DNA from 2 places in the Algiphilus aromaticivorans DG1253 genome. Region 1 is predicted to be linked to the other one. Evidence: riboswitches for the same ligand, from Rfam matches in the RefSeq annotation. Region 1 holds a riboswitch; the other holds the start of a gene.
The links. A riboswitch is a leader RNA that binds a small molecule or an ion and turns the genes downstream of it on or off. The one in region 1 is predicted to bind cobalamin.
Positions count from the first base shown of each region.

Region 1 (14,887 bases):
GGTCGGCAAGAAGGTGGAGGAGCTGATCGCACGCATCGCGCAGAAAGCGCGCGCAGCGGGCATCCACCTCATCGTTGCCACGCAGCGCCCATCGGTGGACGTCATCACCGGTCTCATCAAGGCCAATATCCCGACCCGGCTCGCCTTCCAGGTCGCCTCGCGTGTCGATTCGCGCACCATCCTCGACGAGATGGGCGCCGAGACCCTGCTCGGCTATGGCGATGGTCTCTTCCGCCCGGTGGGCTCCAGCCGCATCGACCGCGTACACGGCGCCTTCGTCGACGATCACGAGGTGCACAAGGTCGCCGAGTACCTCAAGCAGGTCGCCGAGCCCGAGTACATCGAGGCCGTCTGCGCCGGCGATGTCGAAATGCCGGGTGCCGAGAGCGAGGGCGACGCGGAGCAGGATCCGCTCTACGATCAGGCGGTACAGATCGTGCTGGAATCCGGCAAGGCCTCAACCTCCTGGGTACAGCGCCGCCTCAAGATCGGCTACAACCGTGCCGCGCGCATTGTTGAGCAGATGGAGGCCTCCGGCGTTGTCGGCCCCAGCGGGCCGGGCGGCAACCGCGAGATACTCGTGCAGAACCAGCAGTAGCCAGCGCGCAGCCGGGTGCGGTGCGTGGCAGGATTCACGATGCATTCACCGCACGCGGCCGAGGCTGGCGCTTCCTACCCCCTGTGATCCGGATCATGCGCAAACTTCTTTCTCTCATTGCCGCCAGCGCGCTTCTCCTCGTGGCGCAACCAGCCAGCGCTACACCGCCGGAAGAGGCGCTGGCGCGCTTCGTCGACCGCGTCGAGACGCTGTCGGCCGATTTCGAGCAGATCGAGCGCGACGATCGGGACGAAGTCCTGCAGTCCAGCCGCGGCCATCTCTGGCTGCAAAGGCCGGGCCGCTTCCGCTGGGAAGTGACCGAACCCTTCTCCCAGCTCGTCGTCGCCGACGGCGACACCCTGTGGAACTACGACCCGGATCTGGCCCAGGCCACGCGGCGCCCGGCGCGCGAAGCGCTCTCGGGTACACCCGCGGAGCTGCTGGCGGAAGGCACGGGCATCGAGGAGCGCTTCGAGGTCCGTGCCGCCGATGCGGCCCCGGTTGGCGAAGCCAATGCTGTGGTGCGTCTGCTGCCGCGCGAGGACACGAGCGACTTCTCAGCGGTGACTCTCCATCTGCGCGAGGGCGTGCCGGTGGCGCTGATCTTCGACGATCGCATCGGCGGCCGCACCGAGGTTCGGTTCAGCAACATTGTCCTCAACGAGGCGATCGATGCGCAGAAGCTGCGTTTCGAGCCGCCGGAGGGCACCGAAGTGGTTCGCCTTGAATAGCCACGACTGATGGTGGATCGCAGCCAGCCGCTGGCCGCCCGCATGCGGCCGGGCAGCCTCGATCAGGTGCTCGGCCAGCAGCATCTCTTGGCCTCTGGCGCACCGCTGCGTACGGCCATCGACGCCGGCCGCGTGCCTTCGATGATCTTCTGGGGGCCACCCGGCACCGGTAAGACCACGCTGGCGCGCCTGCTGGCCGCGCACGTCGAAGCCGATTTCCGCCAGCTGTCGGCCGTCATGGCCGGCGTCAAGGACATCCGCGAGGCGGTGGCGACCGCGCAGAAGCAGCGCGAGGCCGGCGTGCCCACGGTGCTTTTCATCGACGAGATCCACCGCTTCAACAAGGCGCAGCAGGATGCGTTGCTGCCCTATGTCGAGGACGGCACGGTGACCTTGGTGGGGGCGACCACCGAGAACCCTTCCTTCGAGCTCAACGGCGCGCTGTTGTCGCGCACCCGCGTTTTCGTGCTGCAGCCGCTCGACGATGCCGCCATCGAGGCCATGCTCGAGCGTGCGCTGAGCGATGTCGAACGCGGCGTTAGCGCGCCGGATTTTCCTGACGAGTGGCGCAGCCGAATCGTCGAGCTGGCCGACGGCGACGCCCGCCGCGCCCTGGTGATGCTGGAGACCGCCGCCGACTATCTGGCCGCCGGCGGCAAGGCGGACGAGTGCGGACTGGCGCAGGTCTTCGGCCGTGGCATGCGGCGCTTCGACAAGCAGGGCGACGCCTTCTACGACCAGATATCGGCGTTGCACAAGGCCGTGCGTGGTTCCGATCCGGACGCTGCGCTGTACTGGTTCTGCCGCATGATCGACGGCGGCGCCGACCCGAACTACCTGGCGCGGCGCATTGCGCGCATGGCCTACGAGGATATCGGCCTGGCCGACCCCCGCGCGCTGGAGATGGCGATCGCCGCCTGGCAGGCCTACGAGCGTATCGGCTCGCCGGAGGGGGAGCTAGCGCTGGGGCAGGTCGTGCTCTGGCTGGCTGCCGCCCCCAAGAGCAATGCCGCCTACGCCGCCTACAAGCGGGCTATGGCAGCCGTCGATGCGCACGGCAGCGCCGAGGTGCCGCTGCACATTCGCAACGCCCCCACCAAGCTCATGAAGGGTCTCGGCTACGGCAAAGGTTATCGCTACGACCACGACGAGGACGACGCGCACGCCGCCGGTCAGCAGTTCCTGCCGGACGCCCTGATGGGCGCGCGCTTCTACGAGCCCACCGAGCGCGGAATCGAGGCGCGTCTGAAGCAGCATCTGGAGAAGCTGCGCGGCAGCGGAAAGGGCGGATGAATGCGCTTGTGATGCTTGCGGTGCCGCTGGCCGCCGCCGCGGGTGGATTGCTGCGCTGGTTCATCGCCGGGCGGCTCGACACGCCGCAAGGCCTCCCGGTCGGCACTTGGCTCGTGAACCTCACCGGCAGCGCCGCCATCGGCGCGCTCGCCGGCGGATTCGCGCGCTGGCAGATCCCGCTCTACGGCGACGCCTGGCTGCTGGTTGCAGGGGCCGGACTGGGCAGCTTCACGACGGTCTCGGCCTTCGCGCTGCACACGGTCGTGCTCTTCGATCATCAGCTCAGGTCGGCGGCGATCTACGTCGCGGCTACCATGCTGCTCTGCCCGCTGGCGGCCATGGCCGGATTCCTGCTGGTCTTTACCCCGTGAGCCGGCCGGTACGCAGGACGGAGCTGGCCATGGCCGTCGCCGCCGGCAGCGCGCTGGGGGCGAGCCTGCGGCTCGCCGTATCCATGCTCACGCCCGCCGTGTGGCTGGGCACGCTGCTTGTCAATGTCGTAGGTGCCGCGCTCATGGGCTACGCCGCGCGTTACCTGCTGACGGCTCCGCGCCCCCGGCTGCAGGCCTTTTGGCTGCCGGGCTTCTGTGGCGGCTTCACGAGCCTGTCCAGCTTCAGCTGGGAATGGCTGCAGTTGGCGCATCGCATCGAGGCCGCGACCCCGAGCGGTGTGCTCTTGTTGCTCGCTGCGCTCGCCGGCGCGAGCGCAGCCTGGATCGGTGGCGCGGCGCTGGGGTGGTGGATCGCCGGGCGCCGTGCGGAGTCTGCGCGCGCGCACCGGTAGAATCGCGGCCTTCTGGTTCCGCCGATACCCCGCCATGATCGACCCCAAGCTGCTGCGCACGCAGACCGACACCATAGCCGCGCAGCTCGCTCGCCGCGGTTTCACGCTGGATGTGGCCGCTTTCCGCGAGCTGGAGGAACGCCGCAAGGCGCTGCAGACCGAGTCCGAGCAGCTGCAGCAACAGCGCAACACGCGTTCCAAGAGCATCGGCCAGGCGAAGGCGGCCGGTCAGGACATCGCGCCGCTGCTGGCCGAGGTCGAGGGCATGAAGCAGCAGATGGAAGCCAAAGGCGACGAGCTGGAGGCCGTGCAGGCCGAGATCGAGCAGCTGGCCATGGGGCTGCCGAATCCGCCGGCAGAGGACGTGCCGGACGGTGCCGACGAAGCCGACAACGTCGAGCTGCGCCGCTGGGGCGAGCCTAGAGCGGCCGAGGGCGCGCAGGATCACGTCGCGGTCGGCGAGGGCTTGGGCGGCCTGGACTTCGCGCAGGCTGCCAAGCTCACCGGCAGCCGTTTCAACGTCATGCACGGCGATGTCGCGCGACTGCACCGGGCGCTGGTGGCCTTCATGATGGATCTGCACAGCAGCGAGCACGGCTACGAGGAAGTGGCAGTGCCCTTCATCGTCAACGAGGACTCGTTGCGCGGTACCGGCAATCTGCCGAAGTTCGGCGAGGATCTGTTCCGGCTGGAGGGCGAGGCGCCCTGGTACCTGATTCCGACCGCCGAGGTGCCGGTGACGAATCTGCTGCGCGACGAGATTGTCGAGGCCGAATCGCTGCCGCGGCGCTGGGTGGCGCACACGCCCTGCTTCCGCGCCGAAGCGGGCGCGGCCGGGCGTGACACGCGCGGCATGATCCGCCAGCACCAGTTCGAGAAGGTCGAGCTGGTGCACGCCGTCAAGCCGGAGGATTCCGACGCGGCGCTGGAGATGCTTACCGGACATGCGGAAGCGGTGTTGCAGCGCCTCAATCTGCCCTATCGCGTCATCGTGCTGTGCACCGGCGACATGGGCTTTGCCGCGCGCAAGACCTACGACATCGAGGTCTGGCTGCCCTCGCAGGACACCTACCGCGAAATATCCTCCTGCTCGAACTGTGGCGACTTCCAGGCCCGGCGTATGCAGGCGCGCTGGCGCAACCCGGAGACGCGCAAGCCCGAGCTACTGCACACCCTCAACGGCTCGGCGCTGGCTATCGGCCGCGCTCTGGTGGCGATTCTCGAGAACTATCAACAGGCCGACGGCAGCGTCCTCGTGCCCGAGGTGCTGCAGCCCTACATGGGCGGTCGTGCGCGCATCGGCGGCTGAGCGGGAGGCAGGCCCGGATCGCACGAAGTGACGCGGATGCGCCTTCGGTACATCGCGGCGCGATGACGGTCGATATTCCGGCCAGGTGGGTCGGCAGCGCCATCGCCAGCGGTTGCACGCTGCCGCCGCCATCGCCGGCATCGCGCGCGCTCTGGCACGGCGGGCGCCGCCGTTACGCAGTCTGGCTCATCGAGGCCGATACCGCCGCGGTGCGCGCGCTGGCCGCTTCGGCGAGGAGGCGGCTGGCGCCCTGGCTGGGTCCGGCGCCGCTGCGCCAGCCGCACATCACGCTGTGCGCCTGCGGCTTTCCGGTACGAGACGCGCGCCGCGCTGACGACTTCGATGCGGCGCAGCGTCGCAGGCAGTGCGATGCGCTGGTCGATGCCGAACCTTCGGTGTTCTCCCTGCGCGTGGGCGGCATTGGCAGCTTCAACGGTTGCGCCTATCTGCGCGTCGACGACGCGGATGGCCGTTTGCAAAGGCTGTACGAGTTGCTCGCCGCCGCGATACCCGAAGCATCCTCGCAACGCTTTGTGCCGCACGTCACGCTGGGTTTCTATCGCGAGCGCTTCCCGCTGGCACGCATCGCAGAGGCCGCTGCCGATCTCGACGCCGAGGCACACCTTCCTGTAGCGGCGCTGACGCTGGCCAGCTATGACCCGCGGCGGCCCGATACGCCGCTGCGCTATTGGCTGCGTTGGCGGCTTACGTGATGCCCTGAGGCGGATGCCGGCGACGCCGCTCCCTGACGCGGCAGGAACACGGGCAGGCCGTCGACGGTGCCGGTGGCCAGTGGCTGGCTGTAGAGTCGCTCCAGCGCCGGGACCGAGAGCATCGTCGCCACCGGCCCCCAGCAGGCCGCGCCATCCGGGTAGAGCAGCAGTACATGGCTGCAGTAGCGCGCAGCCAGATTGATGTCGTGCGTGGCCATGACCGCGCAGCGACCGCGCGCGACTTCCCCGCCGACCAGTTCCAGCATGGCGATCTGATGGTGCAGGTCCAGATGATTTGTCGGCTCGTCGAGCAGCCAGAGGGTGGGATCCTGGGTGATGAGCGTGGCGAAGGCCAGGCGCTGGCGCTCGCCGCCGGAAAGCGTCTGCACGGAGCGTCCGCCCAGCTCCTTCATGTCCGTGCGGGCTAGCGCTGATTCGGCCGCGGCGTAGTCGTCCGGACCCTCCATCTCCCAGGCGCGCAGATGCGGATGGCGGCCCATCAGCGCGGTTTCCAGCACCGTTGCCGGGAAGCCGTCGTGATGATGCTGGAAGAGCACGCCGAGCCGGCGCGCGATGTCGCGGCGGGGCAGGGCCGTGATGGGGCGATTGCCGAGCAGCACGCGCCCGCCGCGTGCTGGGCGCAGCCCGGCCAGCGTCATCAGCAGCGTCGTCTTACCGGCCCCGTTGGGGCCGAGAATCGCCCAGCTCTGACCCGGCGCGAAGGCGCAGCGCAGCGCGTCACCGTCGGGGCGCTCGGGCACGTCCACGACCAGGTCCTCCAGCTGCATCAGCGACGCGGTCACGAGCTGGTGCTCCGATGCAGCAGCCAGAGGAAGATCGGCACGCCGAGCATGGCCGTGATGACGCCCACCGGCAGCTGCTCGGGCGCGATGATCGTGCGCGCCAGCGTGTCGGCCAGGACGAGCAGGGTGCCGCCGGCCAGCGCCGAGGCCGGCAGGATGATGCGCTGATCGAAGCCGATGACCAGCCGCAGCATGTGCGGGATGATCAGCCCGACGAAGCCGACACTGCCGGCGACCGTCACGGCCGTGGCGGTGATCAGCGCCGCCACCAGGTAGACGCCCCACTCCATGCGTCGCACCGCCAGTCCCAATGCAGCCGCCTGCTGCGGGCCGCGCGCAAGGATGTTCAGGCTGCGCCCGAAGGGCACGGCGGCGGCGACGACCAGCACCAGTATCGCCAGCGGCGCGATGGGACTGCGCGCATTGGCCATGTCGCCCATCAACCAGAAGAGCATGCCGGGCAGCTGCTGCGCCGGGCTGACGGCGAGCAGGAAGCTGATCAGCGCGCCCCAGCCGGCGGCGACGACGAAGCCGGTGAGCAGCAGCCGCGTCGGCGTCCAGCTGCCGGTGCCGTGGGCGGTGCCGAAGACGATGACGGTGGAGGCCAGCGCGCCGGCGAAGGCCGCGCCCGAGACCAGCGCCGTGCCCAGCCCGGCGAGCATGGCCAGCAGCGCCCCGGTGGCGGCGCCGCCGGACAGGCCGAGCACATAGGGATCGGCCAGCGGGTTGCGCAGCAGCACCTGCATCAGCGCCCCGGCCACCGCCAGCAGCCCCCCCACGGCAAAGGCCGACAGCGCCCGTGGCAGCCGCAGGTCGAGCAGCAGGGTGCGCTGCAGCGGTTCGCCTTCACCACTCATCACGGCCCAGATGGCAGCCGGCGGCACGGTGACGCTGCCCAGCGCAACGGCCACGGCGCAGGCTGCCAGTGCAACCGGCAGCAGCAGGAGCAGGGTGCGCAACGGATGGCTCACCGGGACGCGTCGGCCCGGCGTTGCCGACGCACGCTGTCGAGGTCTTCACAGAGCTGACGGGTGCCCTGCAGGACGCGCGGCGTGTGGCGCTGCAACAGCGACGGCGGGATGAAGAAGAGGTTTTCCTCGCGCACGGCCTGCAGCTCCGGCCACTCGCGCCAGGCCTCGAGCCAGTCCTGCCGGTCCTCGCCCATGCCGCCGGCGGCGATGGCCTCCGGGTCGGCCTTCAGGACCGATTCGCGGTCGATGCGCGGCACCAGACGTTCAAGATCGCCGAAGACGTTATCACCACCGCAGATACTGATCGCCTCGTTGATGAGATGTTCGTCATTGATTGTCATCAGCGGCCGTTCCCAGACTTGATAGAAAACCGTCACCGGAGCGGCGTCACGATAGCGCTCGGCCAGTGCGCGGCTTCCCTCGCGAAGCTCGGTGGCTGCCTCCTCGCCAGTGTCAGGGTGACCGGTGAGCTGGCCCAATCGCTCCAGCGTCGTGGCGATGCCCTCGAAGTCGCGCGGCTCGGAGATGTAGACGGTAAGCCCCAATTCGATCATGCGCTCGATCTGGGCGCGATCGTTGCCGCTGGCCCAGGCGACGACGAGATCCGGCTGCATCGCGACAATGCGCTCCATATCGGCGCGCTTGTAGCTGCCCACGCGCGGAATCTCGGCCGCGGCTTCGGGATGATCGCTGAAGCTGGTCGTGCCCACGACCTGCTCGCCGGCGCCGACGGAAAAGAGGTTCTCGGTCAGATGCGGCGCCAGGCTGACAACGCGCTGGGCGGGGGCCGTGAGAACGACTTCGCGTCCCTCGTCGTCGAGCACGCCGACCCGGTCCGCGGCGCCGTCCGCGAGACAGGGCGGTGCGGAAATAATCGCCGTAAAAGCGGTAAGTGGCGCCAAAATGCTTCGAATTTGCATCGAATATCCGTTATGTGCTCATCGGTCCGAATGCTCGGCAGAGCGGCTGATTCTTTTTCACCATAGCAACTTCGTCGGGCTGCACCGGCATCGCCGCGATTTGACGCCGGCTGGACAGGCCGCTTAGGCTTCGCCGCGTTCGAGGTGCCTTCGTCGTGATCGCGGCGAGGGTTGAACGGGAAGCCGGTGCGCGCTGTGACGTGATCCACGTCCGCGCAAGGCCGGCGCTGCCCCCGCAACGGTAAGCGAGCGGGTCCGGGCGAATGAGCCACTGTGCCGCACCGGCATGGGAAGGTGTCCGGATCCTGAGGCGAAAGCCTCCCCTCGTGAGCCCGGATACCGGCCCCGGACACTGGCGCGGCACAGCGGCGGGCTGGCTGCGGGCGGGCGGACGATTATTTGATTGATCGTCGCTGCGCCTGTCCTGAGCCCGACGCGTGTCGCTTGATGCGAACACGACGAGCGTGCGGGCGGCACGCCAGGGAGATTTCATGCTTTTCAATTCAGTAATCCATCGTTGGTGCATCGGTGGCGCGACCCTCTGCGCGGCAATCGCCGCGACCGGCACGCAGGCCGCCGAGGAACCGCTTCAGCTGGCCGTGACCGAGCTCGAGCCACATGTGATCACGGCGATCCGCGGCGAGAGCCAGCGGGTCGCCGACGGCCTGGCGGCCACCTCGGTTATCACCCGCGCCGACCTCGAGCGCCGGCAGGTCAAGAGTGTGCAGGAGGCGCTGCGCGGCCTGCCGGGCCTCAGCATCACGAACAACGGCGGACCGGGCAAGAACACATCGGTCTTCATGCGCGGCACCAATGCCGATCATCTGCTGGTGCTGGTCGACGGCGTCGAGGTCGGCTCGGCAACGGCAGGTCAGGCGGCCTTCCAGAACCTGCCGGTGCAGCAGATCGAGCGCATCGAGGTCGTGCGCGGGCCGCAGTCAGGCCTCTACGGATCGGACGCCATCGGTGGCGTCATCCAGATATTCACGCGGGGCGGCCCGGACGAGGGTCGGCGCAGCTATTTCGAGCTCGGCGGCGGCAGCTTCGATACCTACGAGGCCGCTGCGGGCGTGTCGGACGCCGGCGAGCACGGCTGGTTCAGCCTGAACGCGGATGTCTTCGATACCGGTGGCATCGATTCACGGACGCTCTTCGAGCCAGACGATGACGGTTACCGCAATCTGTCGGTTTCCGGTCGGGGCGGCCTCGATCTTGGTGCCTTCGGTGAGCTGCGCATCAACGGGTTGCACGCCGACGGTGAGAGCGAGTTCGACGGCAATCCCGAGTTCGACAGCGTCAATGAGACGGAAACGGTGCAGCAGGTCGTTGGCGCTTCCTGGCGGGTGCGTCCTGTTGAGGCTGTGGCGCTGACCCTCGACGCCGGGCGCTCGGAGGATCGTTCGCGCAACTTCCGCAACGGCGATTTCCGGACGCGCTTCGACACCAGCCGCAATGATTTCAGCCTGCAGGCCGATACGGATGTCGCCGAGCAGCGGCTGAGCGTGGGTGTCGATCATCTCGACGAGCGCGTCGATTCCACCACCCAGTACGACGAGACCCGGCGCGAGATCACGGGCGTCTTCGCCCAGCTGCTGGGCGAGTTGGGGGCGCTGGACTATCGTCTGGCCGGGCGCAGCGACGATTACGAAGCCTTCGGCAGCCATGAAACTGGCAATGTTGCCCTGGGTTGGCAGCCGGTCGATCGCCTGCGGCTTCGGGCCAGCTACGGCACGGCATTCCGTGCCCCCAGCTTCAATGAGCTCTTCTTTCCGGGCTTCGGCAATCCGGACGTCCAGCCCGAGGAATCCCAAAGCACCGAGATCGGTGCCGAGTGGGCGGTGGCGAGCTGGTCGCTGCGACTGGCCGCCTTCGAGACGCGCATCGACGATCTGATCGACACCGTTCAGGGCCCGGACGACAATTTCCTGCCGCTGAATGTTGCCGAGGCGCGCATCCGCGGCGCCGAGCTCAGCGCCGAGGTCGATGTCGCGGACTGGCAGCTGTCGGCGGCCTACACCTACCAGGAGCCGGAGAATCGCGGCGACGGCGCCAACGCCGGCAACCGCCTGCGCCGACGCCCGGATCAGATCCTGCAGCTTGACGCGGACCGCAGTTTCGGGCCGCTCGATGCGGGTCTGGGCATCTACGCCGAGGGCCGGCGCTACGAAGACGCGGCCAACAGCAACCGGCTGCCCGGCTACGTGCTGGTCGATGCGCGGCTGGGCTATCAGCTGTCCGCGGCCTGGCAGGTGCAGGGCCGCGTCGCCAATCTGCTGGATACCGACTACGAGACCGTGCCCACTTATCGCCAACCAGGGCGCGCCTTCTACGTGACACTGCGCTACGCGCTCTAGGGAGAGGCCATGAGCCAGAAGGATGACGAGGAAGCTCGCAACGCCCGCCACCGCGAGCGCATGCAGCGCCGCAAGGAAGTGGTCGACGGGCGCATCGCCAAGGCCCAGGACGAGCGGGGCGTGCTGCTCGTGCACAGCGGCAACGGCAAGGGCAAATCCTCCTCGGCCTTCGGCATGGTGGCGCGCGCCCTCGGTCACGGCATGCAGGTGGGGGTGGTCCAGTTCATCAAGGGCAAGTTCTCCACCGGCGAAGAGGCCTTCTTCCGGCGCTTCGAGGAAGTGCGCTACCACGTCATGGGCGAGGGTTACACCTGGGAGACGCAGGACCGCGAGCGCGACATCCAGGCGGCACGCGCCGCCTGGGAAGTCGCGCTGGAGATGCTGCGCGACGCCGACATCGCACTGGTGGTGCTCGACGAGCTGAATATCGCGCTCAAGCACCGCTATCTGGAGATCGATGAGGTCGTCACCGCGCTTGAGCAGCGCCCGCCGATGCAGCACGTCGTCGTCACTGGTCGGGGCGCACGCGAGGAGCTGATCGCCATCGCCGATACCGTTACCGAGATGCGCGACGTCAAGCACGCCTTCCGCAGTGGCATCAAGGCGCAGCAGGGAGTCGAGCTGTGAGCGAGCGCCAGTGCCCGGCGCTGCTGATCGGCGCGCCGGCCTCCGGGCAGGGCAAGACCACGGTGACCGCGGCCATCGCGCGCTGGCACGCCAGCCGCGGTCGTCGCGTGCGCGTCTTCAAGGCCGGGCCGGATTTCCTTGACCCGATGATCCTGGAGCGCGCCAGCGGCGCGCCAGTGGATACCCTCGACCTCTGGCTGGTCGGCGAGCAGGCCTGCCGGCAGCGGCTCCATGACGCGGCCGGCGAGGCCGACCTGATTCTGGTCGAGGGCGTCATGGGCCTCTTCGACGGCAAGCCCTCCAGCGCGGACCTGGCTTCGCGGATGGGTATCCCCGTGCTGGCCTCGATCAATGCGGCAGCCATGGCGCAGACCTTCGGTGCGGTGGCGCTGGGCATGCGCGATCTGCGGCCGGAGCTGCGCGTGGTCGGCGCCTTCGCCAACCAGGTGGGCAGCGAACGCCACGCCGGCATGCTTTCCGCGTTCCTGCCGCCGGATCTGCCGCTGCTGGGCTGGCTGCCGCACGCGCGCGATGCGGCATTGCCGAGCCGGCATCTGGGCCTCTTCATGGCCGACGAACTCGCCGATCTCGACGCCCGGCTCGACGCGGCCGCCGGCTCGCTGCAGTGGTGCGCAGACGCCTTGCCGGAGCCGGTGCGCTTCTCGGCCCCGGATGCCGCAAGCCCGCCCGAGCCGCTGCTCGCCGGCCGACGCATCGCTGTCGCGCGCGACGCGGCCTTCGCCTTCCTCTATCCGGCCAATCTGGGTCTGCTGGAAGCCATGGGCGCGGAGCTGCGCTATTTCTCGCCGGTTGCCGGCGAGCCGCTGCCGGAGTGCGATGCGGTTTGGCTGCCCGGCGGCTATCCGGAGCTGCATCTGCAGGCGCTGTCGACCAACGACGCGCTACGCGCCGACCTGGTTGCGCACGTCGACGCCGGCAAGCCGATGCTGGCCGAGTGCGGCGGCATGCTGGCGCTGCTGGGGGCGCTGGCAGACAAGGAGGGCAATGCCGCGCCGATGTGGGGCTTGCTGGAAGGCAGCGCGCGCCTGCAAGCGCGCTTTGCCGGCCTCGGTCCGCAGGAGGCCGAGTTGCCGGAAGGGTTGCTTCGCGCACACACCTACCACCACGCCCGCATGGACACCGGCATGACGCCGCTGGTCATGGCGCGCTGCCCCAACGACAGCCCGACCAGCGAAGCCGTCTATCGGCGCAAGCGGCTGACGGCAAGCTTCCTGCACTTCTACTTCCCGTCGAATCCCGAGGCCGCCGCCGGGCTCTTCCTGCCGTGAGCGATTTCGATTCTTCGGCGCGCGAAGCGATCTACCGGGTCATCGGCGCGCGCCGCGACATGCGGAATTTCACGCCTGATCCGGTCGATCCCGGAGTGCTGCGGCGCCTGCTCGAGGCAGCGCATGCCGGCCCGAGCGTCGGCTATATGCAGCCCTGGCGCTTCATCCGTGTTACCGATGCGGCGCTGCGCGGGCGCATTCACGCACACGTCGCCGAAGAGCAGGAGCGCACCGCCGACGCCTGCGGCGAGCGGGCGCGGGAAGTGCAGCGCCTCAAGCTCGAAGGCATTCGCGACTGCGGCGAGCTGCTGGTGGTCGCGCTCTGCGACCAGCGCGAGCGCTACGTGCTCGGGCGCCGCACCATGCCGGAGATGGATCTCTGCTCGGCGGCTTGCGCCATCCAGAATCTCTGGTTGGCCGCCCGGGCCGAAGGGATCGGCCTTGGCTGGGTCTCGCTCTTCGAGCCGGCGACCCTGGCCGGCATGATGGGCATGCCGGCCGATGCCCAGCCGATCGCGATTCTCTGTGTTGGCCATGTGCCGGCCTTCTACGAGCGGCCGATGCTGGAGGCGGAAGGCTGGGACGAGCGGCGCGATCTGGACGCGCTCGTCTTCGAGAACAGTTGGGAGGCTGCGGCGTCGTGAGCCCGTATCCGGAGCGCATCGTCTGCCTGACCGAAGAGACCACCGAGACGCTCTACCGACTCGGCGAGGAGGACCGCATCGTCGGCATCTCCGGCTTCACGGTGCGGCCCGAGCGCGCGCGCAAGGAAAAGCCCAAGGTCTCGGCCTTCACCAGCGCCAAGATCGACCGGATCCTCGAACTGGAGCCGGATCTGGTGCTCGGCTTCTCCGACCTGCAGGCCGATATCGCCGCTGAGCTCATCCGAAAGGGTATCGATGTCCACGTCTTCAACCACCGCACGGTGGCCGGCATCTTTCGCATGATGCGCACCGTCGGTGCGCTGGCGGGCGCACTCGAACGCGCCGAGGCGCTGTGCGCGGAGCTGTCGGTGCACGTCGAGGCCGTGCGCACCGCCGGAGCCGGCTTCGAGCGTCGTCCGCGGGTCTACTTCGAGGAATGGAACGACCCGCTGATCACCGGCATCGGCTGGGTGTCGGAACTGATCGGCATCGCCGGCGGCGAAGATCTCTTCGCCGACATGGCCGTCGAGCCGCTGGGGCGGCATCGCATCATCGGCGATGCACACGAGGTCATCGACCGTCAGCCCGAGATCATCATCGGCTCCTGGTGCGGCAAGCGCTTCGACGCCGAGGGCGTGCGTGCGCGCGACGGCTGGGCGGCCCTGCCGGCCGTGCGCGACGGTTTCGTCGAAGAAATCAAGTCGCCGTTGATCCTGCAGCCCGGCCCGGCGGCGCTCACCGATGGCCTCGACGCGCTGCACGATGTTGTGCAGCGCTGGCAGGCGGCGCTGCGGGGAAGTTGAGCCATGTCGGTGCTGCTGCCATTCATCGTCGTGCTCGCAGCTCTGCTGCTCGACCGGGTGTTCGGCGAGCCGCGGCACGCGCATCCGCTGGTCGCTTTCGGACGGTTGGCGACAGCGGTAGAGGCGCGGCTTCACGCCGACAGCGTGATGGTGGGCGGGCTGGCCATGTTGCTTGTCGTGCTGCCCTTCGTCGGGCTGGCCTGGGCTGCGGCCATCTGGCTGCCGTGGCCGGCAGTGATCGCGTTGGAGGTTCTCGGCCTGTACGCGGCCATCGGCCTGAGGAGCCTGTCCGAGCACGCCCGTGCCGTGGCCGCGCCGCTGGCAGTCGGCGACTTGCCGGCTGCGCGCGCGGCGGTGGGCCGGATGGTCAGCCGCGATACACGGGCGCTGGACGGCGAGGGTGTGGCGACGGCCGCCACCGAGTCGGTGCTGGAGAACGGCGCCGACGCGGTCACGGCCAGCATTTTCTGGTATCTGCTCGCCGGGCTTCCCGGCGTGGTTGGACACCGTCTGGTCAACACGCTGGATGCGATGTGGGGCTATCGCAGCCCGCGTTATGCGCGCTTCGGCTGCGCCGCCGCGAGGCTGGACGACGTGCTGAACTGGGTGCCGGCGCGGCTGACCGCGCTCGGCTATGCGCTGGCCGGACGCACTGCGGTCGCGCTGCGCTGCTGGTGTACTCAGGCACGGACCTGGGAAAGCCCGAATGCGGGGCCCGTGATGGCTGCCGGCGCCGGCGCGCTGGGGCTTCATCTGGGCGGGCCGGCGCCCTACGCCGAAGGCCTGCGTCAGCGGCCGCTCCTGGGCGAGGGCATGCCACCCACGGCCGACAGCATCACGGCCGCGCTGGGGCTGCTCCATCGCAGCATCCTGGTCTGGCTGGTGGGTATCGCGATTGCGGGAGGCGGGCTATGGGCCTGGCGCACGGCGGTCGCCTGAATCGGGCGGCGGCGGCCTACGGGATCGCCGTCGATCAATGGCTGGATCTGTCCACCGGCATCAATCCACGCTCGTGGCCGGTGCCCGGGATCCCGGAAGCCGTCTGGCA
Region 1 is NZ_JPOG01000001.1:1,924,488-1,939,374, reverse strand. It holds gene U743_RS08970 (FtsK/SpoIIIE family DNA translocase) at 1-598, shown strand, start outside; gene lolA (outer membrane lipoprotein chaperone LolA) at 694-1,329, shown strand; gene U743_RS08960 (replication-associated recombination protein A) at 1,339-2,622, shown strand; gene U743_RS08955 (fluoride efflux transporter FluC) at 2,619-2,993, shown strand; gene U743_RS08950 (fluoride efflux transporter FluC) at 3,023-3,406, shown strand; gene serS (serine--tRNA ligase) at 3,441-4,715, shown strand; gene U743_RS08940 (2'-5' RNA ligase family protein) at 4,778-5,428, shown strand; gene U743_RS08935 (ABC transporter ATP-binding protein) at 5,401-6,216, opposite strand; gene U743_RS08930 (FecCD family ABC transporter permease) at 6,228-7,202, opposite strand; gene U743_RS08925 (cobalamin-binding protein) at 7,199-8,122, opposite strand; cobalamin riboswitch at 8,248-8,484, shown strand; gene U743_RS08920 (TonB-dependent receptor domain-containing protein) at 8,614-10,476, shown strand; gene cobO (cob(I)yrinic acid a,c-diamide adenosyltransferase) at 10,486-11,103, shown strand; gene U743_RS08910 (cobyrinate a,c-diamide synthase) at 11,100-12,392, shown strand; gene bluB (5,6-dimethylbenzimidazole synthase) at 12,389-13,036, shown strand; gene U743_RS08900 (cobalamin-binding protein) at 13,033-13,839, shown strand; gene cbiB (adenosylcobinamide-phosphate synthase CbiB) at 13,852-14,778, shown strand; gene cobD (threonine-phosphate decarboxylase CobD) at 14,751-14,887, shown strand, end outside.

Region 2 (14,887 bases), 1.5 Mb from region 1:
TGATGCCGTGCTCGCCGTCGGCGGCTTGCGTCGGGCTGGGTGCCGCCTCGCGGATGCCCTCGACGCGCTCGAGCAGCGCCGGCCACAGGCGCTCGCCGCCGCGCTGCCAGAAGGCCGGCGCCACGGCCGGCAGGTGGAACATGCCGATGTACCAGGAGTGCGCCAGCTGGCGCGCCACGGTCGCCAGCCCCTCCGGTGCGCCGGCGCGCAGGCGCTCCATGGCCCAGTAGCCGGCGTGATCGAGGCTCGGGCCGGAGATCGTCGTGAACGAGGCGATGTGCCCGGCAAGGCGCTCGGTGGTCACGGCCTCCCAGGACTGGATCGAGCCCCAGTCATGACCGACCAGATGCACGGGGCGCTCCGGGCCCACCGTGTCGACCACCGCGGCCAGATCCTTTACCAGGTGCGACAGCTCGTAGGCGCGCGTGTGGTCGGGACGCGTCGAGGCGCCGGCACCGCGCACGTCGTAGGCCACGACGTGGAAGCGCTCGGCCAGTTGTTCGGCCGTGGCGCGCCAGACGCTGGCGGTATCCGGATAGCCGTGCACCAGCACGACGGTGGGCCGGTCGTCCGGCTCCCCCCATTCGTAGACGGCGATTTCGACATCGCCGCTGTTAACGGTTTGTGCGGGCGTCATGTCAGGCCGCCTGCCGTGCGGTCGGCCACAGCCCGCGCGCCTGCCAGCGGCGGACGTGCGGCACGCCCTCGTCGAGCCAGTAGGCGTCGTCCTCGGTGACCACCAGCAGCTCTTCGAACTTGGCGCCGACATCGCGGAAGCCCAGGTGCGGTTCGACCGCCCATAGCCCCGGCGTCGGCGGGTGCTCCGACGCCGCCGAGCTGTTCCATATGGGATTCCAGCCTTCGCGGGCGCCGCGCGCGCGATCGCGGATCAGCTCGCGGATATTTCGCAGGCCGAAGCGGCCCAGCGTCCAGTGCGTCGTGTCCGCTTCGTCGGGCAGCACTTCGACGCGGTGCGCCAGCGTTTCGAAGGGGTAGGCCTTGTGCCGCGGCTCGTAGCCGTGGCGCTGGCAGAGCGCGTCGACGGCGCGGCTGATCTCGGCCAGCGGGCGCCGCGCGCGCACCTGCTCCAGGATCAGCTGGCGGTATTCGGCGAGGTCATCCATCAGCTTGTCGAGGATGCGGTTGGTGCCGATTACACCGCAGTAGCCGATATCGGCGGTGTAGCCGTGCACCGTGGGCGCGCAGTCCAGGATGAAGGGCATGTCCGCCTCCAGCCGGCGGTTGCCCGGATAGAAGGCCGGGTTGAAGCCGCCCAGCTGTGAGACGCCGATCAGTCCGCGAAAGGCGGTGCGATCGCCGAACCAGGCGAAGGGACGATGGAAGCAGTCCTCTGCGCCGTTATCGTCCAGATAGTCCTGCATGCGTGCGGCGACATCGCGCTCGCGCATGCCCGGCGTCATCTCGGCTGCGATGGTCTCGGCGCAGTCGTAGGCCAGGCGCTGGGCCCGGCGGAAGCCTTCCAGGGTCTCGGGGTCGAGGTGGTCGCTGGCGTGCATGGCCGTTGCCCCCGCATCGTCGGTCCAAATGACAGGCTAGCGCGAACATTGTCATTAATCAATGTCACTATACGTGACTGCCGCGGCAAGGTTATGTTCGGCACGGACGCCCGCCGCTAATCTTCCGACGCGCGTGCGACGATGCGATAGCGGATACCGATGGGGTCCTGCAGCCCGAGCAGTCCGCCCAGCACGGACATGGGCGTGATGCCGAAGTCGGTTTGGCGAATGACCAGGCTGCCCTCGGCGCTTAGCCGCTCGTCGTCGCGGCGTACCTCCAGCAGGCTGTCGTAGACCTGCGTGCTGCCGTGCAGCGCCACCTCGACGCGCGCCACCAGCATCGGCCAGTCGCCGCCGATTTCCACCGAGCGCAGCACGATCTCGGGATGGGTCTCGGCGTCGAGCACCGAGTCGCCCAGCATGTTGTCGCGCGTGCCCTCGATCTGCTCTTCGCTCAGCGGCTTGGCGAAGCTGCCGCCGATGGCCGCACGCAGCGCCGGGTCGTCCAGTGCCATGGCCTCGGCGCTGAAGCCCAGCATGAAACTGGCATCGGTGGGCAGCTCCGAGCGCAGCGCCACGAAGCCCTGCAGCTCCGGCGTCGTCAGCACGTGATTCTTGCCCCGGGTGGGCGCCTTGCCGCCGCGGAAGACGAAGATGCGCACCTCGGAAGCCGCCGCGTCGATGCGATAGAGGCGGGTCGCCTCTCCCGCGGCGGCCCGCCGTGCCGCGGCGACATCGGCCAGCTGCGGCACGGTCGTCTCCGCGGCCGGTGGGGGTGGCGGTTCCTTGGCAGGCAGCAGAGCGCAGCCGGCGAGCGGCAGGAAAAAGGCCAGGGCGAGCAGGCGCATGACGGTCCCTTCTGGGTGCGAAGGGGATCAGCCTAGCGCTGCAGCGGCCGGAAAGGGGGCTGTTCAGTCCGTCGGCGTGTAGGCCGGCGGCGGATGCCGGTGATGCGTGGCCTGCTCGAAGGCGTAGGCGATCTCGAACAGCGACGCCTCGTCCCACTTGCGGCCGAATATCTCCAGGCCCACCGGCAGCGGTGTGGCGCCCTCCGTGAAGCCTGCCGGTACAACGATCGAGGGCAGCCCCGTCGAGGCGCTGAAGCCGCAGTTGCTGCCCTGGGTCAGGGCATCGATGTTGCTGGCGAGAGCGGCGCTGTCGCCGTCCAGCAAAGCAGCCAGCAGAGCCTCCGCGTCGGCGTCGACCAGGGTGGCGAAGGGCGGGTCCAGCACCGGCGGGTAGACCAGCGCATCCAGTCCCAGCCGGTCCATCTCGGCCTCGACATAGGCGCGCATGACCGGGCGCTGCCCCTTCGTCGCGAAATAGCGCTCCGAACTCGTGTCGGATAGCGTCTTGGCTGCGACCAGGATCGCTTCGATGAAGGGATGTACCTGGCCACTCAGGATGATGGCGTCCAGCGAGCCCCGAACGGGCTCCGGAATGCTCTGCAGGTATTCGTTGATGTGCGTCTCGAACTCCTGCACCAGCACGGAGACCGACGCGAAGTCGGGCAGCGTGACCGGATCGATCACTTCCGCCCCGGCCGCTTCGATGTCGCCAATCGCCGCCGTCATGATGCGCTGGATCGCGGGGTCGCTGCCGAAGGCGTCGGTGCCGCCGTAGCTGCGCAGTACGCCGATCCGTTTTCCGGCCAGTCCGTCCGCGTTCAGCGCCGCAGTGTAGCTGGCGGGCTGATAGCGCTCCGGGTCGAGCGTGCGTGCATCGGCAGGGTCGACCGCGGCCATGACATCCAGCACCCGTGCGGCATCGGCGACCGTGCGGGTGATCGGCCCGCCGACGTCGTGAAAGTGCGACAGCGGCACGATCCCGTCCTGCGACACCAGCCCCATCGAGGCACGTACGCCCACCAGCGATGCATTCGACGGGGGCAGCCGAATGGATGCGCAGGTATCGGATCCGGTTCCGGCCAGCGCCAGATTCGCCGCCACCGCCGAGGCGGTGCCGCCGCTCGAGCCGCCGGCGTCGGCGCGCGTGTCGTAGGCGGCGCCGACCCGTCCCGTGAAGCTGTTGTGACTCTGCGTGAAGAAGGCGTACTCGGTCATCGTCGTCTTGCCGAGGATGACCGCTCCGGCTCCGCGCAGCCTCTGCACGGTGAAGGCATCGTCAGCGGGCTGCGAGCCGGCGATGGCGCGGGACGCCGCCGTGGTCGGCATGTCGACCGTGTCGAAGTTGTCCTTGAGCAGCATCGGCACGCAATGCAGCGGGCCCTTCAGCGTGCCGTACTCGGCAAGGTGGGCATCCAGCGCGCGCGCCTGCGCCATGGCTTCGGGATGGGCGGCGAGCACGCTGTTCAGCGCCGGGCCGGTGCTGTCGTCGCGATCCAGCGTCTCGATGCGTTCCAGATAGGCGGCAACCAGGCCGGCGCAGCCGATCGTGCCGGCCTTCAGGGCGTTCTGTGTCGTCTCGATCGACGCTTCGATCAGCTGGAAGCCCGCTTCGTCGGCAACGCCGCTGGTGGCGCCGGAACCGCCGCAGGCTGAAAGCAGCAGACCCAGCGACAGCAGCAGGGGGCGACGAAGGCGTGACGACATGGAAGGACTCGATGGCTTGGGCCTCTAGCGCAAGCAATCGATGTGCCAAAGCGGGCCGGCACTGCCCGCCGCGCTTCTGCTCGGGATTACTGCTGTCGCCGCAGGTGGTAGCGCCCGCCGTCGAAGCGGTCGAAGAACTGGCCGAGTGACGGATGCTCGATCTGCTGGCTGCTGTCGCCCGGTTCGAGATGTCGCTCGGCGACATAGGTGCTCTGCATGGAGCCGTCAACCAGAACGTGATACCAGGGCGCGCCCTTCGGCGGCCGGCTCTGCGCCACCTGCTCATACCACGCCTCGCTGCCGCTGTACTCGGGGTCGACGTCGACGATGACGCCGCGGTAGTCGAAGCGATTGTGGTGGACGATGTCGCCGATGCTGAATTTCGGCTGCGTCATGAGTGGGTGCGATCCGTCTGGGTTTTGGGGGAGCTGCTTGCACCAGCCTGCCACGCCTGCGCCTTGAGCACAGCCCGCCCCTGCCTCGGAGATGCGTTGCTTCCGCTGCGAGCGTGCCGGCATAGCGGTCATGCGGCGCGCACGTGGTCGTCCTTGCCATCTTCCCTTGCCTGCGGATCGGCGTCGAAGCGATGCACGGCGATGCCGCGGACCGCGGCCGCCAGGCAGACCGCCTTGTCGATCACCGGGTCACCCGTATCGGCGAAGGCCATTGCCATGCCGCGCAGCTGTGCTGGTGAAAAGGTGGTCGCGTGATGCGCGATCGCGCCCTCGCTCAGCCGGGCGCGCAGCTCGGGATGCAGCCGCGGCGCGACCGTCGTGACACGCGCGCCGTGCGCAAGCGCATGGCGCACGGTTCTCAGCGCGCGGCGCCCACCGCCAACTACGAGGCAGTCGCGGCCGGCCATATCCAGCGATGCAATCAGCGGTGCCGTCACAGCAAGCGGTAGCGGTAGCGCAGCTGGATGTTGCGCGGCATGCCGAGGTTGTCCACGCGATAGGGCGTGTCATCGACGTCGCGCTCGGCGCTCGTGATACCGCTGGCGTAGGTGGCGTCCAGCGCGTTCTCCAGCCGCAGCTGGAAGCGGTGCGGGCTACCTGCTGTGGGCTGCCAGTAGGTGCTGAGGTCGACGATCTCGTGGTTGCCGTAGCGCTGCCGGCCGAGGCCGTCGGGTAGCGTGTCGTTGGTGCGGCCGACATGCACCGCCGCCAGCGTCCAGCCCCAGCGGCCGCCGGCATGGTCGCGACCGAGGCTGGCCTTGGCGAAGAAGCGCGGAATGCCGTCGATCTGCTCGCTGCTGCCGCGTTCGCGGGCGCGTGCCACCGTCGCGCCCAGATGGCCGCGCCAACCGCTGCCGGTGCTCCAGCGGCCGACGATGTCCGCGCCCTGGCTGCGTACGCGCTCGTCGGTGTTGACGAAGGTGGAGCGGCCGCTCTCGTCCGGTACCGAGGCGATCAGATCCTCGATGCGCCGATGGAAGGCCATCAGCTCCCAGCTCAGGTAGGCGCCGGCCAGAGCGGCGCTGCCGCCGTAGCCGAGCTCGAAGTTCAGGCTCTGCTCGCCGTCGAGGTTCTCGTTGCCGCGGGTATGGTCCGGGTCGCGGGCGTAGAGCTGGTAGGCGTCCGGCAGGCGGAAGGCGCTGCCGGCCTTGGCGCGCAGATAGTGGCCGCCGCCAAGCGCGTGACGCGCGGTGGCGTCCCAGATGGTGTTGCTGCCGCCGAGGTCCGCACGGCTATGGCGCGCGCCGACGGCCAGCGCGGTATGCGGCAGCAGCGCCAGCCGTGGCCGGAACTGCAGGAAGGCGGCGTAGACGGTCTCGCTCTGGGTGCTGATGTTGACCACCGCGTCCTGGCCGGAATAGCGCTGGCCGTCGACGCCGAAGACCCACTCGCTGCCGCCGTTGAAGCGGTAGCGCCCCATGACGTTGAGACCGTAGTCATCGAAGCCCCAGGGGTCGCGGTCGTTGACGACTTCCAGGCGGTCGGGATCCTCGGTGGTATACAGCCGCGTGTACTCGGTGTCCCAGCGGTGCCAGTAGGCCTTGAGGAAATAGCTGAAGCCGTTGTCGAAGCGGTGATCCCAGTTCAGCGTGGCGAGTTGCTGGTCGCGGTCGTTGATGGTGCTGAAATTGTCCGTCGGGCGCGCGAAATCCAGCGCGGCTTCGGTGCGCACATAGCTGCCCGTCAGCCGCGCGTTATCGCCGAAACTGCGCTGGGCGCGGCCGGCCAGGCTGGTGACTTCGTAGCCGCGCTCGCGGCCGCGCTCGGCGCTGGACTCCAGATGCGCGTCACGATAGGGCTGGTAGCCGTCGCCGCGGGCGTGACTGCCGGAAAGCACGAAGCGGCTGTTGCCGGCGGCATCGGCCACCCAGCCCTCGAGCTGCTGCTCGCCGAGATCGCCGGCGCCCAGCGCCAGCTCGCCCTCGGCGGCTTCGGCGAATTCGCGTGTGACGATATTGACCACGCCGGCCACTGCCTGCGTGCCGTAGAACAGGCTCTGCCCGCCCTTCAGGATCTCGATGCGCTCGACCATGTTGGTGCTGAGCGTGTCGAGCGGCGAGGTGCCGGCGAAGAGCCGGTTGTTGACGCGCACGCCGTCGATCAGGAAAAGCACATCGGCGTTGCGCGAGCCCTGCAGCGAGATGTCGGCGTAATCGAAGCGCCCGTGCTTGGGCGCCAGATGCAGGCCCGGCGCCAGCATCTGCAGCGCCTGCGCGATGTCGACCGCGCCGGAGGCGCTGATGCGCTCGCGCTCGACGATTTCGACGCGGTTGCCGTAGTCGGCGAGCTCCTCGGAGAGCTGTCGTTCGGCCGGCTCGCCGCGCACTTCCACGGCCTCCAGCTGCTCGACGTGGTCGGCGGCCCAGGTTGCGGTTGCGAAAGCGCCCAGTAGCGCGCCCGCTGCCACGGCGCGCATTCCCTTGCGGTACTGCATGTCGGTCCCCTTCGCCGTGCTCACCCGCACGGCGCTGTGCTGAATGACACGCGTGCGGGGACAGGGACGGGACCGGCGCCGTCGCGGACGACGATGGCCGGAACCGGCCCGTCGTCGCCCACCGCGACGCGTGGCTCGATGCACCGGGCCGGTCTACGGGCTGATGCGTGACGATGCTTGTCGAGCATCGTCTCGGCGGACCGCCTTCCCATGCCGCGAGGGCACAGTGGCGTAGTGGTCCGCCGAAGCAGGGGCCGCGAAGAACGCGGAACCTGCTGCGCAATCACCGTTGCGGGGGCAGCGTCGGCATGCGGCGCCAGATGGCGCCGGGCACCGACTTCCCGTTTAACCCGCCGCGCGAGCGATCGCGCGGCGGGCACCTGGTGCAAGGCGACGGAGGCTAGCAGCGAGGGATGCGCGCGGCAACTGCGCTACCATCCTGCTTCGCGCTAGGTGCCTGCCGCTGCATGCGGCAGGTGAAACGGGAAGCCGGTTGAATTCCGGCGCTGCCCCCGCAACGGTGATGGAGCGCGGAGCAAGCTCGAAGCCACTGTGCCCTCGCGGCATGGGAAGGCGCTTGCTCCCTGAAGAGATTCGACCCTCTTCCGCTCCCGAGCCCGGAGACCGGCCTGGCGTCCGCCGGCGTCGCGCAATGCGCGGCGCCATCCGCTTTTCGCTTAGCCATGCGGGCGGCGTGGCACAAGGAGCAGGCCATGGGCATACCGCCCCGGGCGTCGGCGTGCGCCATCGTCGCCGTGCATGCGGTGCCGGAACGCCGGCCGCTACGCGCATCTCTGGATGCAACGCTTCGAGCGCAGTGCAGGAGCAGGCCATGAGCCCCAAGCGCCTGCTCTTCCTGGGCCATCGCTGGCTCGGCGTGCTGCTCAGCCTATTCTTCGTGCTCTGGTTCTTCTCGGGCATGGTGATGCTCTACGTCGGCTATCCGTCCACCGAGCACGACCGACGGATTGCCGGGCAGCCGCCGCTGCAGGCAGCGCACTGCTGTGACGCCGCGTTGCCCGCCATCACTCCCGACGAGCGTCCGCGCCTGCGCATGCTGGACGGCCGGTTGTGGATCGGCCGCGACGGGCAGTGGCGGGGTGCCGCCACCGGCGAGACGATGGCGTCTCTGGATGCCGAGGCCGTGCGCGCGATGCTGGGGCGGCGTAGCGACGTCGCTGCCGGGGCGATCCACCGCCTGCAGCGAATCGACGACGATCAATGGACCGTCTCCGGCCGCTACGACCCGCACCGGCCGCTGTATCGGGTCGCGCTGGAGGGTGGGCGCTGGCTGCATGTCTCCGGCACCACCGGCGAGCTGCTGCTGGACACCACCCGCGCCGAGCGTGCCTGGAACTGGGTGGGGGCGGTGAGTCACTGGCTCTATTTCACGGCGCTGCGGCGCCATCCCGGCGCCTGGAGCGAACTCGTCATCTGGCTGTCAGTGGCCGGTTGTGCGATGGCACTGGCTGGCCTCTGGGGCGGGTTGAAGCAGTGGCGCTGGCGGCGTCGCAAGCGGGGCAAATCGCCCATTCCCTATCGCGGTGCCGCCTTCTGGCATCACGCCGGCGGGCTCGTCTTCGGCGGGCTGATCTTCAGCTTCATTCTCAGCGGGCTCTTCTCGATGAATCCCTGGGGACTCTTCGATTTGCACGGCGTCAGCGCGCAGGAGCACGCTGCACTCGTCGGCGACGCGCCGCCACTACCCCCGGAGATCCTCGCCGACGGTCTGCGTGACACGTTGCTTCGCACCGGCGGCTTCCAGCCGCGTGAGGCCGAGGCCTTCGCCTTCGGTGGTCGCTGGTGGTTGCGCCTGCGCGATGGCGAAGAAACGCGTCTGGCACCCGTTGCCGGTGGGCCGCTGCGCGAGACGCTGCCGCGCGACGAAGTTGCGGCCGCGGCCGATCGCCTGGCGATGTCGGCGCCCGAGCGCGACCGCGCCTGGCTGCGGCAGGCCGATCGCTACTACTACAGCAGCCGGGGCGAGCGCGTCTTCCCGGTGCTGCGGCTGCGTCTCGACGACGCCGAGCAGCGCTGGTTCTACCTCGATCCGGGCAGCGGGCGCATCGCGCTGAAGGCGGACCGCGCGCGTCGTGCCTATCGCTGGTGGTTCAACGGGCTGCATTCCCTGGATTTTCCCTGGCTGATCCACAACCGTCCGCTCTGGGATGTTGTCGTCATCGGGGTCAGTCTCGGCGGGCTGCTGGTGGCGGCCACCGGCGTGCTGGTGGGCTGGCGCCGCCTGCGCACGGCACTGTTGCGGCCGCGGCAGCGCTCCTAGGCTCGCTCCGCTCAGGGCTGTTGTTGGTGGCGCTGCCACTTTCCGGATGCGTCGCGGCGGTAGTCGACACGCGCGCGCAGTCGGTGCCATCCACTTGGCCAGAATCCGATGCGGTCCGGCTCGAGGCGGTAGGCGCGCCAAGCATCGGGGCGCGGCACGCGCTGCTGGTCGAACTCCTGCTTGTAGCCGCGCAGCCGCTCCTTGACGGCCTCGCCTTCAGCTTTGGAGTTGCCCTTCTCGGACATCCAGGCGCCGAGCTGCGCTTCGCGCGGTCGCTTCGCCCAGTAGCGGTCCGATGCCTCGGTATCGAGCAGCACGACCTTGCCCTCGACCACGGCCTGTTCCTGCATGCCGGGCCAGTAGAAGCAGAGTGCGGCGCGCGGATTGGCCTGCATCTGTTGGCCCTTGCCGCTGCTGCTGCTCGCGAAGAAGAGCAGGCCGCTTTCCTCGGTGCGGGCCACCGCGATGATGCGCACCGAGGGCCGCGCCTGGGCGTCCGCGGTGGCCAGCGAAGCGGCGGTGGGATCGCGCTCGCCCATGCTGTAGGCCTGGTCGATAAGGTGCCGCAGATGCGCTATGGCTTCGCGGTAGTGGTGGTCGCTGGCGGTCATGGTGGTTCGGGGCGCGGGCGGAGTACGGGGAGCCCATTGATTATGATGCTTGGTCGTTTGCGCACAAGGGCAGCAGCCCGTGTTCCTTCCGCGGTTTGCCGCGACTTTGCTTTGGTGGCGTCGATTCAGCGCCGCATGTACTCGCTCATCACGGCTTTCTCCGGACCGACCCGCCGGCGCTCGCCGTGGTGCGCGACCGCTGCCGCTTCATGGCAGTCGATCCGGCGCGTCGGGAGATGCATCGATGCCGCGCAGCCAATCCGTGATGCCCTCGATGGCGGCGACGCGAAGGTAGCGCTTGTCGTTGGCCGGAATCGTCAGCCAGGGCGCCTGCGGGCAGTGCGTCCGTTGCAACATTTCCCGGATAGCGGGTCGGTAGGCATCTCGCCGGGCGTGATTGCGCCAGTCTGCCTCGCTGAGCTTGTACTGCTTACGCGGGTCGGTGGCGCGGGCCTGTAGCCGCGCCAACTGCTCGTCGGCGTCGATCTCCAGCCAGAGCTTGATGAGATCGATGCCGCTCTCCACCAGCTCGGCCTCGAAGCCGCGGATCTCGCGGTAGGCGCGTTGCCAGGCAGGCGCTGGCAGCAGATCCTCGGCGCGCTCGACCAGGACCCGCCCGTACCAGGAGCGATCGAGTACCAGTAGCTGGCCCGGAGGCGGCAGCTCGCGCCAGAAGCGCCATAGCCAGTGCTGGTGCGCCTCGGTGGCATCCGGTTCTCCGATCGGAACGATGCGGCGATCCCGGGCATCGACGCCGTGCACGAGTCGCCGGATTGTGCCGCCCTTGCCGCCGGCATCCCAGCCCTCGAAGACGATGATGGTGGGGCGCCCGGCGCGGGCGCGCTCCTGCATGTGGTGCGCGAAGGCTTCCTGCGCCGCGTGCAGGCGTTGCTTGTAGTCGGTTCTGCGCAGCCGCAGCGGTGCACTCCCGCTCAGCTCTGGTCGTGCCCCGCGGGGCTTGGCCAGCCGCGCTGTCGGTGGCCGGTGAGGCTGCGGCAGGCGCCGGGTGAGCGCGTTGGCCAGGGCCTCGGCGACGATGATGCTGCGTGCTCCGGCAGCACTGCCGTCCAGCACCTGCCAGCGCGCACGGGGGGTGTCGGTGACGGCGAGCAGGCGCTCGGAATGGGCGACAAAGTCGTCGTATTCGGCCAGGTTGCGCCACTGGTCGGGGCTCGCGCGCCAGGCTGAGAGCGGGTCTGCACGCAGCGCATCGAGTCGCTGGCGCTGGGTGTCTGCATCCAGATGCAGCCAGAATTTCAGGACAAGGGCGCCGTCATCGACCAGCCGACGCTCGAAGCGGCGGATCCGGGCCAGCCGGTGCCGGAAGCGCACGTCGTCGTCGCTGCCGTGCACGCGCGCCAGCAGCGGCGCCGAATACCAGCCCGAGCGCACCAGACCGATGCGTCCGCGTGGCGGCAGATCGCGCCAGTAGCGCGCCATCGCCGGGCCGCTATCCGGCTCGTTCTCGGCGTAGGCGAGGATGTCCAGATGACGCGGGTCCATCCAGTGGCCGAGGTGATTGATGCTCTCGTGTTTGCCACCACCGTCGACGCCGGCGAGCACCAACAGCACCGGGAATGCCCCGCGCGCGGCGAGTAGGCGTTGCAGCCGCGGCAGGGATTCGCGCAGCGCGTTGCGCCGTTGGTGGTAGACCGTGTCGGCCAGCTCGGGCAGTGCCGGCGGCGGCAGGTAGGGGCGTTGATGGGGGCCGGAAGCAGCGTGTGCCATGGCCGCAGCCTAACGCAGGCTGCTTGCTCCTCCGCGGGCACGCGACTTTCCGTATGTCGGTTCGCTGCTGCCGGCCGTTCCGGAGGTCTCCCCCACGTCGCGTCGAAAGGATTCTCCTGCACGTCTTACTCGCCGCCGAGACGACCGTGCTCCCACTATCATCGCGTCCGACCGAGGCTGCGGCCCCGGCACCCATCGATCTGCTCGACTCGGCAGTGGCGCTGACTCGGGAGAAGGAGCGGGCGGCGCTGCGTTCCAGCCTGTTGCGCACGCTCTCGGAGATGCTGCCCATCAGCGAGTTGCGGATGCAGGATGTTGCTGCGGCGACACAGGAGGAAGCCGGCGAAGGTTGGTACATGCTGCCGCTGGCGGGGGTGGAACGCGAAGGACGCGTGCTGGCCGTACAACTCGCCGAGCCGCGCGATGGTGACGAGCGCATCCTGCAGAGCTTCTTGCGGCTCTACGAGAATTTTCTCGCTGTCATCGACGAATCCGAGCGCGACCAGCTCACCGGAATGCTCAACCGCCGCGCCTTCGACCTGCGGCTGGGTGCCGTCACATCGGGTCTGTCCGGCCCTCTGCCTTCCGGGCAGGCTTGGCTGGCGCTGCTCGATATTGATCATTTCAAGCGCATCAACGACGGCTACGGCCATCTCTTCGGCGACGAGGTGTTGGTGTTGCTGGCGCGCTTGCTGCGAGCCCATTTCGGCGTGCGCGAGGGTGTATACCGCTACGGTGGCGAGGAGTTCGCACTCGTGCTCGCTGGCGAGACGGCGGAGGCCGTGCAGCGGCGCCTGGACGGCTTCCGGGCGGTGGTTGCCGAACAGCGTTTCCCCGGTGTGGGGAATGTCACCCTCAGTGCGGGCTTCTGCGCGATCGCGCGCGGCGTGGCGCCGCCGCTGTTGGTGGAGTATGCCGACCGCGCGCTCTACGCCGCCAAAGACGGTGGGCGCGATCGCGTGGTTGCCTATGAGAGCCTGCCCGAAGCGCGCCAACGGCGCTCTGGCGATATCGAATTGTTCTGAGAGCGCAGAGCACCTGCGGGGGCGAAGTGACTGCGGGCGCGTGCCTCAGGTATGCACTGAACGCCTCGCGAGCCAGCAGCCAATGCCCGCCAACAGCGGCGGAGGCTAGGCGAGCAGCGTTGCGCCCGCGCCCGCGGCCAGCAGTTCGCGCCGGCGCTAGGAACGTTTCAGCGGGGAAGCGGAAGACCAGTGGCGCATGTCCAGTGACCGCGAAGGCCGGTGCGATCTCGCGCCACGTCAGTCCTGCCGCGGCGTGTCTTCGGTGTCGGCTTCGGTTCCTGGCTCGGCGTTGTCGGGGCCGCCTTCGCCGCCCTCAGTCTGCCGTGCTTCCTTCTTCTGCCGCTTTTCTTCCTTCTTGCGGTTCTTCTTCAGCTCGCGCTGGCGTTTCTCGAACGAGTAGTTTGGCCGTGCCATGGTGGCTCCGTTGCTTGAGACGCCCAGTGTAGTGGGGATGTCGCTTCGCTGCCGGCGGCGGAGGGCCTTACTGGCTTAGGCTTGTCGCCCTTGCCTCTGAGCCTGTCATGGACCTGCTGCTACCGCTGATGCTGTCGATTGCCGCGGCCTTCTGCTGGCTGCTCGCTGTGGGCGAGGGTCGCGACGGAGCCGATGGCGGCCTGCGGCTGCGCGGCGGCGGGCGCCGCTATCGCTACTCCCCGCTGCGCGCCGTGACGCCGGCGCTGCTCGGCGCCGCGGCCCTGAGCTTCGGCTTCGAGGCCGCGCGCGCCAGCGGCGCATTGCTGGTTGCCGCTCTGGCCACCGTCGTCGGTCTGGCCGCGTTCGGCGTGGCGCTGGCGCGCTACCGCGCCAGCGTCGACTATCTGCCGGGGCAGGGCCTGCGCATCAGCGGCTGGTCCGGCCGGCGCGAGATCGCCTTTGACGCCATCCATTCCGCCGCCTTCATTCCCGGCGGCGGCTGGCGGCCGGACAACTACCGGGCGCGCCTGCGTCTGCAGCTCGATGGCGGGCGCGTAATCACGCTGAACGAACAGCTGCGCGGTTTCACCGATCTGGTCCAGCGTGTCGCTGATGAGTCTCCCGAGGGAATTCTGGAGACGCGAGCGCGTTGAGCCTGATCACTCGGCGGGCAGTCGTCGCAGCCGGATGGAGTTGCCGATCACCGACAGCGAGCTGGCAGTCATGGCGACGACGCCGATCATCGGGTGCAGCAGGCCCAGAGCGGCGATGGGAATGGCCGCCAGGTTGTAGCCCGAGGCCCACCACAGGTTCTGCACGATCTTGTCGAAGGTTGCGCGCGACAGCTTGATGGCCTCGACGACCTTGCCCAGCTCGCCGCGCACCAGCGTGACGTCGGCGGCCTCGATTGCCACATCCGCGCCGGCACCGATAGCGATGCCGATATTCGCCTGCTTCAATGCCGGCGCGTCGTTGATGCCGTCGCCCACCATGGCAACGCGCTGACCGAAGCGCTCCTGCAGTGCGCGGATGGCGGCAACCTTGCCTTCCGGCAGCACGCCGGCCTGGACCTCGTCGATGCCGACCTCGGCGGCCACGGCCTTTGCTGCGCGCTCGTTGTCGCCGGTGATCATCACCACGCGCAGGCCCATGGCATGCATGGCCTTGATGGCGTCGGCCGAGTCCGGCTTGAGGCTGTCGGCGCAGGCGACGATGCCGATGGCCTTGCCGTCGGCGGCCACCAGCACGGCCGTGCGGCCGGCTTCTTCCAGCCGCTTCAGCTCGGATTCCAGAGCGCCGGTATCGATCCCGGACTCGCCCAGTAGTCGGGCGTTGCCGATGAGGATGTCCCGGTTGTCGACGCGGCCGCGCACGCCGCGGGCGGTTACCGACGCGAAGTCGCCGACCTCGGCGATCTCCAGATCGCGTCCGCGCGCGCCATCGACCACTGCGCGTGCCAGCGGATGCTCGGAGGCATTCTCCACGGCCGCGGCCAGGCGCAGCACCTCGTTCTCTTCAAAGCCCTCGGCAGCCACGACATCGGTGAGCACCGGCTGGCCGCGCGTGATGGTGCCGGTCTTGTCGAGCACCACCACGGCGATGTCCTTCATGGTCTGGATAGCCTCGCCGGAGCGGATGAGCACGCCGCGCTCGGCCCCCATGCCGGAGCCCACCATCAGCGCGGTGGGCGTAGCCAGGCCCAGCGCGCAAGGGCAGGCGATGACCAGCACCGCCACCGCCGCGAGAATGGCCGCCACCGGCGTGGCCACGCCCGGGTCCACCCACGGCAGGAAGGTCGCGCCCCATTCGAGCACCGGCCGCAGATTGTCAGCAAACAGCAGCCAGAGCAGAAAGCTGGCTGCGGCAATGG
Region 2 is NZ_JPOG01000001.1:414,909-429,795, forward strand. It holds gene U743_RS02005 (SDR family oxidoreductase) at 1-637, opposite strand, end outside; gene U743_RS02010 (M24 family metallopeptidase) at 639-1,517, opposite strand; gene U743_RS02015 (YceI family protein) at 1,634-2,365, opposite strand; gene U743_RS02020 (amidase) at 2,429-4,069, opposite strand; gene hspQ (heat shock protein HspQ) at 4,156-4,464, opposite strand; gene U743_RS02030 (precorrin-2 dehydrogenase/sirohydrochlorin ferrochelatase family protein) at 4,593-4,931, opposite strand; gene U743_RS02035 (TonB-dependent receptor plug domain-containing protein) at 4,958-6,958, opposite strand; cobalamin riboswitch at 7,088-7,357, opposite strand; cobalamin riboswitch at 7,393-7,605, shown strand; gene U743_RS02040 (PepSY domain-containing protein) at 7,791-9,239, shown strand; gene U743_RS02045 (pyridoxine/pyridoxamine 5'-phosphate oxidase) at 9,251-9,850, opposite strand; gene U743_RS02050 (hypothetical protein) at 10,058-11,578, opposite strand; gene U743_RS02055 (GGDEF domain-containing protein) at 11,725-12,603, shown strand; gene U743_RS19220 (hypothetical protein) at 12,841-13,017, opposite strand; gene U743_RS02060 (hypothetical protein) at 13,125-13,670, shown strand; gene U743_RS02065 (heavy metal translocating P-type ATPase) at 13,677-14,887, opposite strand, start outside.
Region 2: it holds a riboswitch for cobalamin, as region 1 does, so the genes downstream of both, U743_RS02040 (PepSY domain-containing protein) here and U743_RS08920 (TonB-dependent receptor domain-containing protein) in region 1, are expected to answer to the same signal.